DNA from 3 places in the Lentisalinibacter salinarum genome. Region 3 is predicted to be linked to each of the others. Evidence: riboswitches for the same ligand, from Rfam matches in the RefSeq annotation. Region 3 holds a riboswitch; each other region holds the start of a gene.

Region 1 (3,269 bases), on a different contig from region 3:
GGCGTGCGCACGCAGCGCCGCCATCAGGTGATGCATGAGCTTGATGTTGCCGGCATCGTAGAGGCTCTCACCGGGCTGTATCAGCCCCGCCTTCGTCATCAACTCCTCGACGTGCTGATGGCCCTCTTCGGTGAGATAGACCTGCTTGGTCTTCTCGTCCGGCATGTAGTCGCCCGGCCCTTCTTCCTCCTCCTGCTTCACGAGCTTCGGCACCAGCTTGTTGATTTTCTCGTAGAGCTCGGTGCGCTCCTCGGAGGGGCCGGAGATGATCAGCGGCGTGCGCGCCTCGTCGATGAGGATGGAGTCCACCTCGTCGACGATGCCGTAGGCGAGCTTGCGCTGCGCCCGGTCCTCGGTCGAGAACGCCAGGTTGTCGCGCAGGTAGTCGAAGCCGAGTTCGTTGTTGGTCGCGTAGGTGATGTCCGCGCCGTAGGCTTCACGCTTTTCCGCCGGCGACTGGCCGCTGCGGATCACGCCCACCTCGAGCCCGAGGAAGTTGTACACGGGGCCCATCCAAGCCGCGTCACGGCTGGCCAGGTATTCATTCACCGTGACGATGTGCACGCCTTCGCCGGTGAGCGCGTTGAGATACGCGGGCAGGGTCGCGACCAGGGTCTTGCCCTCGCCGGTCTTCATCTCGGCGATCTTGCCCTCGTGCAGCACCAGGCCGCCGATCAGCTGCACGTCGAAGTGGCGCATGCCCACGGTGCGGCCGGCCGCCTCGCGCACGGCGGCGAAGGCCTCGGGGATGAGGCTGTCCAGCTGCTCGCCATTGGCGAGTCGTTCGCGGAACGCCGGCGTCATGGCCGCGAGTTCCTCGTCGCTCTTGCTGCGGTATTCGTCTTCCAGCGCGTTGATGGCCTTGACGAGCTTCGAATACGACTTGACCAGACGCTCGTTGCGACTGCCGAATATCTTTGTGAGAAATGCCACTGGGTTATCCGTCCTGAAACGCGCTCTGATACGCGAAAGAGCGCCGTCGGCCGTCGCGGCGGCGGCGCTCGATTGGGGTTAGCCCGATTGGGGTTAGCCCGATTGGGGTTAGCCCGAAAAGGGCTATTCTAAAGGCAGCGGGTGCGCCGCGTCTAAAAAGGGCTGGCGTCGGGGGCTCAGCTGCCGCTGGCGCGGATGTACTTGAGCGGATTGACCGACTTGCCCTCGTAGAGGACTTCGAAATGCAGGTTGGGGCCGGTCGCCCGACCGGTCGCTCCCATGTGCGCAATAATCTGTCCTTTCCTGACTTCATCACCCACATTCACGAAGTTCTCGGCGTTGTGCGCGTAACGGGTCACGTAGCCGTCGCCGTGGTCGATCTCCACCATCTGGCCGTAGCCATAACGCTTGCCCGAGTAGGTCACCACGCCGGCGCCGACGGCGACGATCTCCGCGCCGGCCTTGCCGGCGAAGTCCACGCCCTTGTGCCACGCCTGCTTGCCGGTGAACGGGTCGGTACGCCGCCCGTAGTAGGACGACAGCCAGCCCGACTTCACGGGCCGCCCTTCCGGCCTGATCTGCTCGTTGAGATTGCGGGTGAGGAGCACACTTTCAAGGACGCCGAGCTGCTTTTCCCGATCGCTCAGCTGCTGGGAGAGCTCGTCCAGCGAGGTCAGGATCTCTGCGACACCGCCGCCGCCCAGCTCTTCGGGCTCCTCCGGACCGCCGATGGCGGGCGGGGACTCGAAGTCGAATTCGCCGTCCTGCAGCTCGGCCATCTCCGTAAGACGGCGCCCGAGGGCATCCAGCCGGATGACGTGGGCGTTCATCTGCCCGAGACGAATGGCCAGCGCGTCCAGTGTTTCTTCCGTCTCGCGCCGGGCCGCCTCGATCTCGCGCCGCTGCTCCGCCAGTTGCTCGGACATGGCGCGCAACTCGGCCGTGTCCGCCTGGGTGCCGTGCTGGCGTGCGAAGAAGTAACCGCTGCCGAAGACGGCTGCCGCGAAGACACCGACGATGGTGCCTGCCATGACGAGGGTGAGGGGCGCGCCGAGGTCGATCTGGCGCACGCCCGTGCGGCGGCGGCTGAATATGACGAGATTCATCGATTGCAGTCCCGATTACGAGTCGGATCCCGGTCCGAAAAGCCGTTCCAATAACACCACCGACCGGGAATTGTTGGTCGCTCTTGTTCCGACCTGTGACCGACGAAACCGCCTGCTCTGGCGTGACTGCCCGGCTTGTGCAGCAATGTCGGCTTCAGTCTGATCGTCATCCCGGCAACCCCGCTGTCCGGGGCTCGGGACCCGCGGACCGGAAGCTTTGCGTCCCCGGCTCACACCGGGTTTGCCCTTTTCGAGACCGTCAATATGCATAATGCAGGCCGGCAGTTCAAGGAATTGCATCCGCCGGAGGGGTCCTTCAGGGTCAATCTGTGAGGCGGTTAACATCCAGGGAAGCCATGAACGAGAAGAAGCTCGGCAATCTGCTCTCCCGGCCCGACAGTCCGCTCGCCGGCATCGTCGAGCGCGCCCGGGCCATGGAGACCCTCACCGCGGCCGTGCGGGCCGCCCTGTCCGAGGACGCGCGCGCCCATCTGGTCTCCGCCGCGCGGCGGGACGACGGCACGCTGGTGCTGGTCACCGAGTCGTCGGCGTGGGCGGCGCGTCTGCGTTTCGCCGCGGACGAGGCGCTGGCAGCGGCCCGCCGCTACGGCGTCACCGCCGAGTCGGTGAGCGTGCTGGTACGCCCCGGGCGCGAAGAAGAGTAGCCGCTCAGGCGAATACCGGGCTCGCGTAGGAAATCGGCGCCTTGCGGCGATCATCGAAGGTGACCGCCTGCCAGGCCGTCTCGTCCTCGAGCAGGCGCCGCAGCAGCAGGTTGTTCAGCTCGTGGCCGGAACGATAGCCGCTGAACTCACCGATCAGGCTGTGGCCCAGCAGATAAAGGTCGCCGATGGCGTCAAGAATCTTGTGTTTGACGAACTCATCGTCGTAACGCAGGCCGTCCTCGTTCAGGATGCGGTAGTCGTCCAGCACGATGGCGTTGTCCATGCTGCCGCCCAGCGTCAGGTTGTTCGCCCGCAGCGTCTCGATGTCGCGCATGAAGCCGAACGTCCGCGCCCGACTCACCTCGCGGAGGAAAGACGTCGTGGAGAAGTCGATGGAAGCCCGCTGGGCATGCTTCTTGAAAACCGGATGATCGAAGGCGATCTCGAGGTTTACCTTGAAACCGTTGAACGGCCGGAATTCCACCCACTTGTCGTCCTGCTCGATGCGCACCGGCTTGCGGATGCGGATGAGTTTCTTGGGGGCATTCTGCTCTTCGATGCCGGC
Region 2 (3,269 bases), on a different contig from region 3:
GCCTATTGCGCAGAGCGTGGTATCCCGCACCGCAGGCTCGGCAAGCTGATCGTGGCGACCGCCGATGACGAGCTGGCATTGCTGGAGCGCTATCTTGCCAGCGCCCGGGGCAACGGTGTCCACGATCTCCGGTTGCTGAGTGCGAGCGAGGTCCGGGCGCTGGAGCCGGCCGTGCGGGCGGCAGGGGGGCTGCTGTCGCCGTCGACGGGCATTCTGGACTCTCATAGCCTCATGCAGGCGCTGCGGGCGGACTTGGAGGCGTGCGACGGCCTGGTCGTGTGCCGCAGCCGCGTGACCCGCGTGGATCCGGGAACGACCGGTTTTACCGTATACCTCGATGACGACGCCGGGTTCGCCGTCGAGTGTGACAGCCTCGTCAATTCGGCAGGGTTGTGGGCCACGCGCGTGGCCGGCACGATCACCGGCTTCCCGCGTGAGGCAATCCCGCGCCTGTACCTGGCCAAGGGTCACTACTTCACGCTGCACGGGCGTTCGCCGTTCAGCCGGCTGGTCTATCCCGTGGCCGGGGGCGGCGGCCTCGGTATTCACGTGACGCTGGATCTGGCGGGGCAGGCGAAATTCGGCCCCGATGTGGCCTGGATCGAGAGTGTCGATTACAGCTTCGACGAGGGCCGGCGAACCGCCTTTGCCGCTGCAATCCGGCGTTACTATCCGGACCTTGGAGATGAGGCGTTAGCACCGGGCTACACCGGCATCCGCCCGAAGCTGAGCGGGCCGGGAGGGGCCGCAGCGGATTTCCTGATCCAGGGGCCGGGCGACCACGGCATCCCGGGTCTGGTGAACCTTTTCGGCATCGAATCCCCGGGGCTGACGGCGGTGTTCCCGCTGGCCGAGCGGGCGACAGAGGCGCTCTCCCGCCCCGCCGTCAGTTGACGGACTTGACCGCCTCGCCGGAGAAGTCGCTCTCGATACCGGTTGAATTGAAGGCCGTGGCCGAGAAGTAGTAGGTGTTCGGGCTGAGGTTTTCCACCACGTAGGTGGTTAGGCCCGGATTGTCGATGGTGACGGTATTACCATAATTGCCCGAGCTGGTGCCGTAGTAAATCTTGTAGCCGGCGAGGTCGGTCAGCGCCGAGCCGTCGGTGTTCTCCGCTGGCGGCGTCCAGGAAAGCGTCACCGAGCCGGTGCCAACCTGGGTTACCGTCACCGAGAAGGCAAGCGAATCGGTGTCGGAGCCGTCGCTCGCGGTGATGCGGATGTTGCCGTAGGTGCCTTCATCCCCAGCCTGGGGTGTCCCGCTCAGGGCCCCGCTGGAGGCATTGAAATCGGCCCAGGACGGTTTGTTCTGGACCGTAAAGGTGATGGTGTCACCGTCGGGGTCCGAGGCATTCGGCTGGAATGAGTAGCTCTCGTCCACCTTGACTGAAGAGGGCGGATTGCCACTGATCGTTGGCGGGTTGTTGCCCGATGAGCCACCGCCGGGTGGCGGGCTCTGATTCGACCCGTCCCCGGCTGCGTCGGAGCCGCCGGACGAGCAGGCGGCCAGCCACATTGCCGCTGCGACGATGGCGGCGGTTCGCGAAATTGTCCCTCTCGCCTGAGTGCGTCTGTGCACGATGTCGATCTCCACCTGAGTTCAGATCCGAAGTCGGTCTGGGCGGAAGAGAGAGCCGGTGGAAACCGAGGCGGCCGACGGGTATGCCAGGCCTGATCAATTCGGTAACCCCGCTATCCTAGGCGTTCGCCCTTAGACCGGAAGCTTTGCGTCCCCGCCTTTCGGCGGGTTTGCCCTTTTCGGGTTCTCAGTTTCCCTGACATAACCCGATTCGGCAATCGGCATGTGACATAAGCGGGACCGCAGTTGCCGGAGTGTGACGAGAGTCACAGCTCACTTCTCGAACCCGGTCCGTTGCGCAATGGGGCGCCTGTCCCAGCCGGATGCGATTAAACCCCAGCCGATTTGTCGGTGCAAGGGCGTGGGCGAATTTTTTCTTATATAAATCATGGTCTTGGTGTCGCTCATTGGCGACACCTCAGCTAGAAATTACATTAAGTCACGATCGCAAGGATGGGACTGGACTTGGCAAAGACTCGGTCGCTCCCGGGTGGCAAATAGTCCGCTGCAGACTGACGCAGGAATCCTCGCGGGTGCCGTCCGCGTAGCGCGTCGTGTGGCACTCGTGACGCGGTGCAGCGATTCTGCGCAGCGGCGCTTGCAACGGTGCCGATCCGGGCATAGTTTCGACCCATTGACATGGCAGTCGAGGGCGACGTGATGACGGATATCGGTGGATTGCGGCACGCAGGGCTCTTGCTTGGCTGTCTGCTGGCGGCGGCCTGCGGCGGGAGTTCCGGCTCGGATTCCGGCGAGCCGGACCCCGACCCGGATCCCGGGCTGCCCTCGGCGAGCATCGACAACCCGACGGTGCAGGAAGGGGATTCCGGCACGGTCGACGCCACTTTCACGATCACACTCTCGGAGGGCGCGCCCGGTACGGCTTCCGTCCGCTACGAGACCGCGGACGGCACCGCCACCGCCGGAGAGGATTACACGGCCGTGTCCGGGACGCTCGACGTCGCCTCCGGGGCGACCAGTGCCACCGTGACCGTGCCGGTGCTCGGCGACACCCTGGACGAGGCGGACGAGACGTTCACATTGCGGCTGAGCGATGCGAGCGGTCTGGCACTCGCGAGTGCTGCCGCCGAGGCCACCATCGTGGATGATGACGATGCGCCGTCGCTGAGCATCGCCGATGCCTCACTGGCGGAAGGCGACGCCGGGTCCGCCCCGATGACGTTCACGGTGTCACTGGACGCCGAATCCGGTCGCACGGTCACGGTGGATTACGCGACCGCCGACGGCACGGCGGCGGCCGGAGACGATTACACGGCCACGACGGGTTCGCTGAGCTTCGGTGCGGGCATCACCGAACGCACGATCGAAGTCGCCGTGCTCGGCGATACGGTTGCGGAGGGGGACGAGACCTTCACGGTGACTCTCTCGAATGCCGACAACGCCACTCTGGCCGACAACGAAGGCACTGGCACAATCCAGGACGACGATGACGGCGCCGGCGGCCCGGTCTCGGGCCTCGACCAGCGCCCCTCCAACACCGCCTGCCTGGCCGGCGATGCGCCGGTGGAGGTCACCGGCATCGACACCGAGGTCGCCTTCCCCAGCCTGCCGGCGATCAGTCAGCCGGTGGCGCTGCGCCAGGCGCCCGGCGATGTCGGCCACTGGTATCTGGTGGAGAAAGCCGGCCGCATCCGGCGGTTCGAAAACTCGCCAGCGGTGGACAGCTACTCGA
Region 3 (3,269 bases):
CCGTTCCATTTCTCCGCGAAATCGGCGAACTCGAGCACGAAATCCTGCCACTGCGGACGGGGTGTGCTCACCGCCCGCAGCACGAACACCGGTCCGTCGAACGAGGGCGACAGCAAAGCGCTGCGGTCCCGGGCGAGCCGGTAGCCGACGGTGGGCATGTCGCAGCGGAACCGGGTGCGGGCGTAGTAGTCGCGACAGAATTCCCGGTAGGCCTGCACGATCAGCGGAAACTCGGCCGCCGGGAAGCACCAGCTGGAACAGGCGAGCCGGCGTCCGCCCCGCCCCCCCGGACGGGCTCCGCCCTGCTCCACCGCCGCGCTGCCGGCGTGGACGGGGGCGCTGAACAGCGTCTGACCCGCTCCGTTGATGCGGTCGATCATGCCGTAGCGCAGAGCGGGGATCGGCACGATCCAGGACATGGAGTTCGTCATCGCCGGCAGGATCGTGCTCTCGCCCCAGTCCTTGATTTTCCACAGCAGGCGGTTGACGTGGGTGTCTTCGTCGCCGTTGCGCCGTAGCTCGAGATACACCTGATCGCGGAATGGCAGCAGGTAGAAGCGCAGACCCAGCTTCGATCCCAGCAGCCGGCCGGAGACGGCCGCGAGCTCGGCCGTGCTGCAGCGCCGCCGCCGGATCGTGAAAGGACTCATGGGCCGCACCCGCAGCGTCACCTCGTGGATGACGCCCAGCAGGCCGTAGCTCAGCCGGAACATGTCCAGCAGGTGGGGACGGGAGGCGTCCACCGTGAGTTCGCCGCCCTCGGGCGTGACCACCTTCATGCTGACGACCTGGCTGGAGAACAGGCGGGTGCCGACGCCGGTGCCCGGACCGATGCAGGCGCCGGCCACCGCCCCGCCGACCGTTCGACCCATCAGGTCGTGTCCGCCGGCGAGTTCCAGCCCGTAGCCCGCCAGTTCGTCGGCGAGACGCTGCAATCGAAGCCCGGCCTGCACGGTGACGTGCTCGTCGCCGACCTCGAGGACGCCGTCGAGGCCTGTCATATCGATCACCGTACCCCCTTCGGCCACCGAGCAGGGAGTGGACGCGCTGCCGGCGCCCATCGGGCGGAGCGGTGCCGGCAGGCCCGAGCCCGTCCGCAACAGATCGCGCAGCGCCTCCGGACTTTCGGGCCTGGCCACCGGCGGGGCCGGCGTGCGGCGGGCGGCGCGCCGTGGTGTGACCGATCGACCATTGCCGTGATCGCCATGGATCCAGTCGCGGACCCGGTCGTGACTGACTGCGTCTCTCATCGGTGTCGTTCCTCCGCGGGACCGCTCCCGCCAACGGGCTGCGGCACGTTGCGGGTCACAGGTCCCGGCACGAGAATGAGCGGAGGATGGCCCGGGTGGGCGTGGTGCGGCAGGACGCCGCATCGCGCTTCCGTCTGGCAGCTCCGCTGTCCCGGCGACGGCCGGGGACCGGTGGCTTTGCGACCCGCCCTTTCGAACGGTGTGCCCTTTTCAAACGAACGCCGAGCGTCGCACGGGGCCGACAGACTGTCAATCGTGGGCAGAGCCCGACACGTTCCGGCACGGCATGATGTCAAATCGCCGCGCAAATACAGCCCGGCCGATGTCCGTTTGCCGGGGCTCGCGTCTTCGGTTTGCCACTATGCCGGGCCCTCCCCGTTGCTGCTTAAATGCCGTGGGTTACCGCCAAGAGTCCGGGAACAAAAATTCGGGGAGAGCGATGTACATCAATCCGGAGTCCGTCCTGCGCTGGATCCACATCCTTGCGATGGTCTACTGGCTGGGCGGTGAATGGGGCGTCTTCCAGACGTCTTACAACGTGGCGAATCCGAAACTCTCACTGGACGAGCGCCGGCGGCACATGGAGACCGCCTACCGGATCGATATCCTCGCCCGTACGGGCATCATCCTGCTGCTGCCTCTCGGTCTGCACATGGGGTTCAACCTGGGTGTGCACGATTACGGCGGCGGCTGGCTGTGGCTCGTGTGGATCGTCGCCTTCGCGTGGCTGTCGCTCACCTGGTCGGCATTCGTCTACCGGGACACCGACCGGGGACTGCGGCTGACCAGGATCGACGAGGCCGTCCGCTACGTCGTCATCCCCGCGCTGTTCCTGGCCGCTGTCTGGTCATACCTGACGGACTGGCCCTTCCGCGCGGACTGGTACTCCACCAAGGTGCTCATCTACAGCCTGCTGCTGGTGATCGGCCTCGGCCTTCGCTTTATCATGCGCCACTGGGTACCGATCTTCCGCGAGCTTGCCGAGAAGGGCCCGAATCCGGCGCTGGAGCAACGGCTGGCGTCAGAGCTCGCTATCGGCCGCGGCATGGCCTACGTGTACTGGATCGGCATTGCTTCCGTGGCCTTCCTGGGCGCGACAAAGCCATTCTGAAGCCAACGCCACGCCGCCATTGGCAAGGTCCGGGTAAAACCGGGACAATGCGCGCGGTTGAGCGAGGCGCCGGCGGCGCCATATCGGAGACATGAGCGGAGAAGAAATCAGCCGGATGAGCCTGGACGAGCTGCTGGTGCGCAACCGCAGTCTGCGTGCGCAGTTCAGCGAGGATCCCGGCCTCCAGGACGAACTCCAGGCGCTGCAGCGCTGGCAGGCAGGCCGCCTGGAGCAGACCTATGCGGACCTGCAGGAGCGGGAACGCTACCGCCCCGGCGTCGAGTTCTTCCTCGAAGAGCTCTACACCGACAAGGACTACCTGCCCCGCGACACCCAGCTCGAACGTGCCTCGCCCATCCTGAAGCGCATGCTGCCCGCCCAGGCTCAGGAGTCGATGCGCATGGCCGTGCAGCTGGAGGTGCTGAGCCAGGAACTCGACGGCGAGATGACCCGGCAGCTCGGCGCCGGCACCACGATCGACGAGCAGAGCTACGCGGAGGCGTACCGCAAGGTGGGCCGCCGGGACGACCGCGAGCGCCAGATCGGATTCATCCTGGAGGCCGGCCGGGACCTGGAGCGCCTCGTCAAACTGCCGATGATCTATACCCTCGTGCGCATGGCCCACGGCCCGGCCCATCTGGCGGGCTTCGGCGCGCTGCACGACTTCCTGGAAGACGGTTTCAGGGCCTTCCGTGCCATGGGCGGCGCAGAGGAATTCCTGCATGCCATCGAGGACCGTGAGACCCGCATAATGGAACAGATATTCTCGGAGCATCCGCAGCCTTTCCGGCTCTCCGACGACGCCGAGGCGCCGCCGACGGAGGCGCCGGGCTGAGGCCGCCTATTCGTCCCGCTGCAGGATTTCGATCAGCTCGTCGGCCTCTTCCGGATCCACCGGATGGAATTTG

The links. A riboswitch is a leader RNA that binds a small molecule or an ion and turns the genes downstream of it on or off. The one in region 3 is predicted to bind cyclic di-GMP.
Region 1: linked by a shared signal. The riboswitch ahead of ACJMKZ_RS05025 (M23 family metallopeptidase) and the one ahead of ACJMKZ_RS10900 (FAD-binding oxidoreductase) in region 3 are both predicted to bind cyclic di-GMP.
Region 2: linked by a shared signal. The riboswitch ahead of ACJMKZ_RS16770 (putative Ig domain-containing protein) and the one ahead of ACJMKZ_RS10900 (FAD-binding oxidoreductase) in region 3 are both predicted to bind cyclic di-GMP.

What each region holds. Positions count from the first base shown of each region.
Region 1 covers NZ_JAPDRH010000002.1:426,701-429,969, forward strand. Annotated here, with positions in the region: gene secA (preprotein translocase subunit SecA) at 1-933, opposite strand, end outside; gene ACJMKZ_RS05025 (M23 family metallopeptidase) at 1,110-2,039, opposite strand; cyclic di-GMP riboswitch class I at 2,210-2,295, opposite strand; gene ACJMKZ_RS05030 (DciA family protein) at 2,396-2,704, shown strand; gene lpxC (UDP-3-O-acyl-N-acetylglucosamine deacetylase) at 2,709-3,269, opposite strand, start outside.
Region 2 covers NZ_JAPDRH010000004.1:239,941-243,209, forward strand. Annotated here, with positions in the region: gene ACJMKZ_RS16765 (NAD(P)/FAD-dependent oxidoreductase) at 1-894, shown strand, start outside; gene ACJMKZ_RS16770 (putative Ig domain-containing protein) at 887-1,591, opposite strand; cyclic di-GMP riboswitch class I at 1,677-1,761, opposite strand; gene ACJMKZ_RS16775 (PQQ-dependent sugar dehydrogenase) at 2,216-3,269, shown strand, end outside.
Region 3 covers NZ_JAPDRH010000003.1:90,100-93,368, reverse strand. Annotated here, with positions in the region: gene ACJMKZ_RS10900 (FAD-binding oxidoreductase) at 1-1,250, opposite strand, end outside; cyclic di-GMP riboswitch class I at 1,384-1,466, opposite strand; gene ACJMKZ_RS10895 (hypothetical protein) at 1,690-2,361, shown strand; gene ACJMKZ_RS10890 (FFLEELY motif protein) at 2,453-3,196, shown strand; gene ACJMKZ_RS10885 (DUF6491 family protein) at 3,203-3,269, opposite strand, start outside.